Regions from separate parts of the Mesorhizobium sp. P2_E6 genome, predicted to be linked through region 2. Evidence: predicted binding sites of a transcription regulator. Region 2 holds the regulator's gene; each other region holds the start of a gene.
The links. The regulator PhoB, encoded in region 2, activates phosphate uptake and scavenging genes when phosphate is short. The targets are predictions, from matches to a motif close to TGTCATNNANCTGTCAT.
Positions count from the first base shown of each region.

Region 1 (2,201 bases), on a different contig from region 2:
ACCGTTGGGGCCGCGATAGGAACGCATATCGAGGAAGAACACGTCGAGCAGCGGCCCATAGGCAATCTTGCGATAGACGCGGCCCGGCTCGGACGGTTCGTAGCGGATCGTCGTCATTTCATGGAAAGCGCGCGCCGCGCGTGCCGCCAGCACATGGATGGATTTCTCGGTGTACCGGTTGTCGGCACTGAGATCCTTCGAATCCGACCAGTTGTTCAGCACTTCGTGGTCGTCCCACTGGTAGAACGTCGGGCAAATAGCGCTGAGGCCCAGCACGTTCTTGTCCATCATGTTGTATTTCCACTGGTCCCGGTATTCGTCCAGCGTCTCGGCGACCTTGCGCTTGCCGTCGATCAGCACGACGTTCTTCCACTTGCCGCCCCCGGGCAGGTCGACCTCGTCCTTCATCGCGCCGTCGGCATAGATGGTGTCGCCCGAATGCAGGAAGAAGTCGGGCGTGTGCTTGCCGATCGTGGCGTAAGTCTTCATGCCGGTCTCGTCGATACCCCAGCCTTGGCCGGCGGTGTCGCCCGACCAGGCGAACTTGATGTCGCGCCTGGAAGCGGGCGCGGTGCGGAAGCGGCCGGTGATTGGCTCGGAAACCGCATTGACGTCGGCGAGATCGGCCGCCGTCATGCGATAGAAGATGTCCTGGTCGGAAGCGAGGTCGGTGAGCAGACGCTTGACCGTATAGTCGCTGGCCGGCGAGGTATCGAGCGGCGCAAGGCGGACGGCATCAGTGAAACTTTCGGTCGACGACACTTCGAACATGACGCGCGACGGCCGATCCGTGCGCGTCCACACCATGCCGCTGGTGGCGTCGACATCGCCCGACTGGACGCCATGGGTGAAGGCCGGGCGCTGGCTGGCGCGTGAATAGTATGGCAGCGCCAGGCCGGAGACGCCGACCAGGCCAACGGCGCTGGCCGAGGTGACGAAAGCACGGCGGGTCATCGAGAGCTTGTTCATGGCTGTCTCCTGGATGGCTTGAACGGTGCCACCAAGGTCCAGCCTCAATGTTTCAGGCGCATCTCGAAACCATGACGGTTTGATAACAACCAACAGGCTGGGCACGTTCTCCCCTTCTCCCAGGGGGAGAAGGGGAGAACGCACCCAGTCGCCTTAAGCCGCTTGCGGTTCCGGATCGAAGGCCGGTCGGCTGGTGTTGATCAACAGCGAGATACAGGCGGCGGCGATTGCCGTCATGCCGGCGATCATGAAGGCCAGCTCGTAATTGCCCTGAAGCTCGCGCATCGTGCCGCCGAAGGCTGCGGCAGCAGCTGCGCCGATCTGATGTCCAGCGACGATCCAGCCGAACACGATCGGACCGCTGCGATCGCCGAATGCCTCGTTGGCGAGCCTCAGCGTCGGCGGCACGGTGGCGATCCAGTCGAGGCCGTAAAGCACCGCGAAGATGATCAGGCTGGTTGCCGAGAAGCCGGAATAGGGCAGGTAGATCAGCGACAGGCCACGGATCCCATAATAGACGCCGAGCAGCTTGCGCGGGTCGAAACGGTCGGTGAGCCAGCCCGACAGCGTCGTGCCGATCAGGTCGAAAATGCCCATCATCGACAGCAGGCCGGCGGCCTGCACCTCGCCGATGCCCATGTCGCCGCAGAAGGCGATCAGATGCGTGCCGACCAGTCCGTTGGTGGTGAAACCGCAGACGAAGAAGGTGGCGAACAGATACCAGAACACGCGCGTGCCGGCGGCGCGGCGCAGCGTCGAGAACGTGTGGGCTAGGAAATTGCCCTGCGATGCCGGTGACACCGGCGGCACATCGTCGGCCGCGGCACCATAGCGCACCATGCCGATCGAAGCCGGCCGCTCCGGCACCAGCAGCCAGACCAGCGGCACCAGAGCAGCGGTGGCGATCGAAACGGCGATGACAACCGGCTGCCAGCCGCCCGACTGTGCCAGCGAGGCGATCAGCGGCAGGAACACCAGCATGCCGGAGGCACTGGAGGCCGACATCAGCCCCATGACAAGGCCGCGATTGGTCTTGAACCAGCGGTTGACGATGGTAGCGCCGAGCACGCTGGCGACAGCGCCGGAACCAATGCCCGAGAACACGCCCCAGGTGATGAACAGATGCCAAGGCTTGGTCATCAAGAGGCTAAGCGCGGTCGAGCCTGACATCACCACCAGCGAGGCAAGCAGCGTGCGGCGCAGCCCGATCCGCTCCATCAGGGCGGCGGCGA
Region 1 is NZ_JBFUEQ010000005.1:328,175-330,375, reverse strand. Features, by position in the region: gene AC1D08_RS15090 (alkaline phosphatase D family protein) at 1-969, opposite strand, end outside; gene AC1D08_RS15085 (MFS transporter) at 1,123-2,201, opposite strand, start outside.
Region 1: AC1D08_RS15090 (alkaline phosphatase D family protein) is a predicted target of PhoB. The motif match lies at 1,041-1,057, and genes of this name have one in related genera.

Region 2 (2,201 bases):
GCTGAGCTCAGGCATACGAGGACTAAGATCATGGGCGAACACACAGTCGCTTCTTTCGACGAGGATCTCGGACAGATCAGCAGGCTGATCCGCGACATGGGCGACCTCGCCGGCTCGATGGTCGGCGGCGCCACCAAGGCGCTGTTGAATTCCGACAACGCCCTGGCGCAGCGCGTCGTCTCCGACGATGCGATCATGGACGCGCGCCAGCGCGAGCTCGACGACCGCGCCATCACACTGATCGCCAAGCGTCAGCCGATGGCCGACGATCTGCGTCATGTCGTCGGTTCGATCCGCATGGCCGGCGACCTCGAGCGCATTGGCGACCTTGCCAAGAACATCGCCAAGCGCGTCGGCACCGTCGGCCTCAGCGTCACCCCGCGCGACCTGTCGCACTCCATCGACGCAATGGCGCAGCTGGTGCTGATCCAGGTGCAGGGCGTCATCGAGGAATATACGGCGCGCGACGCCGCGGCGCTGGCGAAGCTGCGCGCCGACGACGAGCGCATCGACGTCAAGTACACCTCGGTGTTCCGCGAACTCCTGACCTACATGATGGAAGACCCGCGCAACATCACCGCCTGCACGCATCTTTTGTTCTGCGCCAAGAACCTCGAACGCATCGGCGATCACGTCACCAACATCGCGGAAAATGCGTATTATGTTTTGACCGGTACGCAGCTGCCCGCCAATCGTCCGAAGCAGGACGAGACGGCGATGTCCGCGCCGGCGGCATGACGGCAGGGGTGACCAGTCGATGATCGCGCCACGCATCATGGTGGTGGAGGACGAGGAGCCGCTTGGCGTGCTCCTGCGCTACAATCTCGAGTCCGAGGGATACCAGGTCGAGGTGGTGACGCGCGGCGACGAGGCCGAAATCCGCCTCCAGGAAAACGTGCCTGACCTGCTGGTGCTCGACTGGATGGTGCCAGCAGTGTCCGGCATCGAACTCTGTCGCCGGCTAAGAATGCGTCCCGAGACCGAGCGGCTGCCGATCATCATGCTGACCGCGCGTGGCGAGGAAAGCGATCGTGTGCGCGGCCTCTCGACCGGCGCCGACGACTATCTGGTCAAGCCGTTCTCGACGCCCGAGTTCATGGCTAGGGTCAAGGCGCTGTTGCGCCGCGCCAAGCCGGAAGTGCTGTCCAGCGTGCTCAAGGTCGGCGACATCGTGCTCGATCGTGAATCGCACAGGGTCTATCGCAAGAAGAGCGAGATCCGGCTCGGACCGACCGAATTCCGCCTGCTCGAATTCATGATGCGCCATCCCGGCCGCGTGTTCTCGCGCAGCCAGCTGCTCGACAATGTCTGGGGCGAGACGATCTACATCGACGAACGCACGGTCGACGTGCATGTCGGCCGGCTGCGCAAGGCGGTCAACAATGGCCGCATGCCCGATGTCATCCGCACCATTCGTGGGGCGGGCTACGCAATCCGGGAAGATTAGGGATCTGCTGATATTCAGGTGATGCCGGCCTGCGAACGGCAGTCTCCTGCGCTTCCGGTACTCACGGATCCAAATGTCCGCTCCGTTCCGGTTCTCGGAACCCGCCATTCTCGACTCGGCCTAACCTGAATCTCAACGCATCCCGGCGCGTTATTCACGCAACGTTCTTGCCACCGAGGCCGGATCTCGCCTGCGTGCCGGGCGCGAAAATCTCCTGGTCTACGAAGGTCAGTGCCCGTGTGGCGCAGCCTTCGCGGATCAGTGGCAGTTCGTTCGGTTCGGTGTCGAAGGAAATCGATTGCGAATGCTGGCCGCCGGCGGTCTGGGCAATCGCCTCGCGCAATGCCGGCTCGATCAGGTCGAAGGCGGCGGCGCTGACGCCGACCATGGCGACGGGCGCCGGGTCGATCAGCGCGAACAGGCTGCCGAGACCGTAGCCGAGTGCCTCGCCGGCCTTGCGATAGGCCTCGCGCTCGGGTCCATCCCTCTCGCGGGCCGCGGTCGCCAGCGCGCGCATGTCGGCATCACTGACATCGGCGACCGGTTCCGCGTCCTCACTCATCTGCCTTGCGTTGCGCCAGATGGCGTAGTTGCCGGCATAGGCCTCGACGCAGCCGCGCCGCCCGCAGCGGCACAGCGCGCCGTGCGGCCGATGGATCATATGGCCGAACTCGCCGCCCGAGGAATGAGTGCCGGTGAACAGCTCGCCCTTCAGCACCAGGCCCATGCCGATGCCGTGCGACAACAGGATGGC
Region 2 is NZ_JBFUEQ010000006.1:124,553-126,753, forward strand. Features, by position in the region: gene pstB (phosphate ABC transporter ATP-binding protein PstB) at 1-5, shown strand, start outside; gene phoU (phosphate signaling complex protein PhoU) at 31-738, shown strand; gene phoB (phosphate regulon transcriptional regulator PhoB) at 758-1,447, shown strand; gene AC1D08_RS16580 (ROK family protein) at 1,602-2,201, opposite strand, start outside.

Region 3 (2,201 bases), on a different contig from region 2:
TCATCGCGTTGCCGCGCCAGTCGACGGCGCCACCCAGCCAGCCGCGCGCCCACATCGCCGGCAGGATCAGGTCGCGCATCATGATCGCCGCGACCATGCGCGACGACAGGTACCAGCCTTTGGACCAGGCCAGGGCGCATTCAGGAAGGTAGAAGGCCGCCAGCACGGCAATGGCGGTTGCCCAGAGGCTGACGCCCGCGCTTGCCGCCGCCAACAGCGCGAGTGCCAGCGGCACCACTGCCCCGGTCAGGATTTCGGGTGCGAAAAACCATGGGAAAGTGACGCGGCGCAGGCGCGCCCAACGGGCCTGACGCGACCAGATCTCGTCAAAGGTGCGCCGGCCGAGCGGTTGCTCGAAGGGCGCGGCGACGAGATTGACGCGCAGGCCAAGGCCATTGACCAGCTTGGTCGCGGCAGCGTCCTCGGCGATCTCGGCGGCGAGCGCACGGATGCCACCACTGGCGTCGAGCATCGGCTTGTTCCAGAGCATGCTCTTGCCCTGGGCAAAGCCGAGGCCAAGCGCCTCGCCGGCATATTGCCAGCGCGCTTGCAGCGTGTTGAGGAAAGCGCATTCGACCTCGGCCCAGAAGCCAGCGGGCCGCGAGCCTATCGGCGTCGAGCAGACAAGGCCGGTGTCGGGCCGCCATGCAGCCATCAGGTGCTGCACGTAGTCTCTCGGCATCAACACGTTGGAATCGGCCAGGACAACCCAATCGTGGCGCGCTGCCTCCCAACCCTTGACGCAATTGTTGAGTTTCGGATTGGCGCTGATGCGGTCGTCGCCGATCAGCAGCCGCGCCGGCACCTTGGGAGAACGGGCGATGGCGGCACGGATCAGCCTGACCACCGGATCGTCCGCATGGGCGACGCAAAAGACCAGTTCATAGCGAGGCCAGTCGAGCGAGAGGGCGCGCTCCAGCGTCTCCTGCGTGAACGGCTCGACGCCACGCGATGGCACGATAATCGACACCGGCAGCGGCTTGCCGGCCGGCGGCGCGATGGTGCGGTGGCGCTTCAGACGCGAAGCGGCGAGCAGGATGCTGGCGAGGTTTGAAAGGATGAGAGCGATCGAAAGCGAGGCGGCTATGAGGGTGAGTTCCATCGAGACCTGGCCACTCCAGAAAAGACGGCCCGCGTGATGGCCGTTTTCAACAGTTCGACAGAGCGCCGAGTCGCCCGCTTCGTGCACACCACCATTGTCATGTGTCACTTAAATGACATTCTTTGTCGGCACCTGCCTTTCAGGCCGGGCGCGACAAGACGCGCACGTTGACCTGCTCGCCCGGAGCGAGGACAGTTCGACTTGGATTGTTTTGGAGCCGCTTATGTACCGCGCCGTGACGCGCAACATCGAAGTGCAGGTCAGGCCGTTCTATCTGGAGGACCGTTCGGACCCGTCGGAGAACCGCTATGTCTGGGGCTATCAGATAACGATCGACAACCAGTCGGATGAGTTCGTGCAGCTGTTGTCGCGCTATTGGCACATCACCGACGGCACCGGACGGGTCGAGGAGGTGCGCGGTGCCGGCGTCGTCGGCGACCAGCCCGAACTCAATCCCGGCGACAGCTATCAATACACGTCCGGTTGCCCGCTTTCGACACCGTCCGGCATCATGGTCGGGCACTACACGATGCGCAACAAGCGGGGCGAGACGTTCGACATCGCCATCCCCGCCTTCTCGCTGGATCTGCCGGGGACGCGAAGGACGGTGAATTAGCTTCGCCTCACCGGCCGCCAAGCAGCCGGTGAGGCTCGTTCTCTACTGGGCCGCCGCAAATTCCGCCGGATCGAAGTCATATTGCTTCGAGCAGAATTCGCAGGCGACGTGGATGCCGCCGTCTTCGGTGCTGTCCTTGATCTCCTGCGCCGAGAAGCCCTCGAGGATGCCACGGATCTTGTCCCTCGAGCATGAGCACTGGTCGGCGACCGGTACGCCGCCGAAGACGCGCACGCCATGCTCGTGGAACAGCCTGTACAGCAGCCGCTCGGCGCCGATCGTCGGGTCGATCAGTTCGGTCGGCTCGATGGTGCCGAGCAATGCCAGCAGCTCCTGCCAGGAATTGTCGGCCGGATCGTGGATCTCCTCGCGCGGATCGCCATCGCCGCCCGGCAGGTCCGGAACGCGCATGCGCTCGGGCGACTGCGGCAGGAACTGCGCCAGGATGCCACCGGCACGCCACTGCTCGCGAGCGCCGCCGAC
Region 3 is NZ_JBFUEQ010000001.1:933,975-936,175, reverse strand. Features, by position in the region: gene AC1D08_RS04380 (ceramide glucosyltransferase) at 1-1,102, opposite strand, end outside; gene apaG (Co2+/Mg2+ efflux protein ApaG) at 1,326-1,718, shown strand; gene AC1D08_RS04370 (Hsp33 family molecular chaperone) at 1,761-2,201, opposite strand, start outside.
Region 3: AC1D08_RS04380 (ceramide glucosyltransferase) is a predicted target of PhoB. The motif match lies at 1,204-1,220, and genes of this name have one in related genera.

Region 4 (2,201 bases), on a different contig from region 2:
CTGATCCTCAACGTGCCGGTGTTCTGGGTGGGAAACCGGGACTACCTGCTGATCTGCGCGGTGGTGGCGGTGGTGGTGTTCTTCACCGCACACCGTGTCGAATCCCGTTACAAGCTGCTGCTCTGGCTCGACGCAATCGGCCTTGCCGCGTTTTCCGTGATGGGCGCGGCCAAGGGGCTCGCCATCACCGGCTCGCCGGCGGTGTCGGTGATCACCGGCATGCTTACCGCTACATTCGGCGGTATCCTGCGTGATCTTCTGGCCGGGGAGCCTTCGGTGCTGCTGAAGCCCGAAATCTATGTCACGGCCGCGCTCGTCGGCGCTGCCATCTTTACAGCAGGCGATGTGGCTGGCTTACCGCAGATTGTCTCAGGATGGGCCGGCTTCGCCGCGGCGTTCGCCGTGCGCGGCGGCGCGCTTCGCTTCGGCTGGGCGTTTCCGCCCTACAAGAGCCGGCCCGGCCGGCGACCGGAAGATATTCCGTGAAAAGAGGGAATAGCGAATAGGGAGTAGCGAATAGCGGTTGTTGCCGCGCAACTCCGGCCACGACGTCCTATTCGCTATTCGGCTGTTCACGCAGCGAAGCGCTGGGCTTCCCCGCCATAGTAGTTGACGTAGCGGGCGCCGATTTCCTTGACCGGCATCACGACGAACACGTCGACCGTTGAGAATTCGCGGTCGATGACGCAGCCATCGCCGATGCGGGCGCCGACGCGCAGATAGCCCTTGACCAGCGGCGGCATCGCCGCGATCGCCGCCTTGGCATTGACCGCCTCGATCGGCATCAGATCCATCGAACAGTAGCGCCCGGACACCGCGCGCACGTCCCAGGCCGAATTCGTCCGGCAGTGGTGGGCGAGATAGGTAAGCGCCTCGGCATGCGCCGCCGGCACAGTGCCGTGGAAGGACGCGCAACCGGTCATCACACCGATTTCGTAGTGGTTGATATAGGCCCAGATACCTTGCCACAGCGCCTCGATGGTGCGCTTCGAACGATATTCAGGCAAAACGCAGGAGCGGCCGAGCTCGAGAAAACGCTGACCGGGGTGACGGGCGATAAGCTTGGTCAGCTCGAATTCACCTTCGGAATAGAAGCCTCCAGCGGCGGCCGCGATTTCTTGCCGCAGCAGGCGATAGGTGCCGACGATACGTCGATGTTCGGGGCCGGAAAGCGAAGTATCGAATACGAGCAGATGGTCGCAGAGCGGATCGAACCGGTCGGCGTCACGGCGATCCGGCGCCTGGAACAAATCCTTCCTGGCGCCGAGTTCATCGTAGAACACCCGGTAGCGGACTTCCTGCGCGGCCGCGATCTCGGCCTCGTTGCGGGCGAGCCGCACTTCGAGATTACCGATACGGCCGAGTGCTGCGCCCTTTATGACGGAATCGACGTTACGTCCGGCAAGCAAGGCGCTGCTGGCGTTCGGCCGAGTGTCACATTCCGGCATAACTGTATGCACGAGGATTCTCCTTCGAGCCATCCCTCTTGGCACGGGGATACGGTGTAGGTGCAACAGGATTGTGACAGTACCGTGATACGACGTCGTGGGCAATACTTCGTCGGCTGGCGAATACGGTCAACCGGCTACGTTACGCCAGCGGGCGGGGTGGATGGGCTGTCGAAGTTCCTGACCTTCGGCTCGGGATCATGCCCTAGGCCGCGACCTGTCCCTCGACGGCATTGACCAGCGCGTCAGGGTCGAGTGGCTTGGTAACGAAGCCGCTGGCGCCATGGGCAAGCACCGCATGGCGGGTCTTTTCCTGGCTATCAGCCGACAGCACCATGATCGGCACCGGCGGCACGGCGGTCTCCTCCTCGTAGCGGCGGATGGCGGCAATCGCGTCCAGCCCGTCCATGACCGGCATGTGAAGGTCCATCAGAACCACGTCGAAGCGATGGTTGTGCCCGGCGCCGGTGACAGCCTCGACGGCGGCCTTGCCGTTGCCGACCACCTTGACGCGATGCCCGGCCTTCAGCAGCGTGGCGCGGGCAAGCATGGCGTTGATGTCATTGTCCTCGGCGATCAGCACCGACAGGCCGCGCTGGCGGTTGCCGACGGCACGAAACGCGGGCGCGTGGCGGTTTTCCGGCTGCGGCGGGGCGAGGGCGGGAGCATTGCTGCTCAACAGCACACGCAGAAGCGTTCCGCCACGCACCGGCCTGGCAAGGAAGGTCGCGTAGCCGCTGGCGCGGAACTCGC
Region 4 is NZ_JBFUEQ010000007.1:113,094-115,294, forward strand. Features, by position in the region: gene AC1D08_RS18840 (trimeric intracellular cation channel family protein) at 1-486, shown strand, start outside; gene olsB (l-ornithine N(alpha)-acyltransferase) at 573-1,448, opposite strand; gene AC1D08_RS18850 (ATP-binding protein) at 1,654-2,201, opposite strand, start outside.
Region 4: olsB (l-ornithine N(alpha)-acyltransferase) is a predicted target of PhoB. The motif match lies at 1,511-1,527, and genes of this name have one in related genera.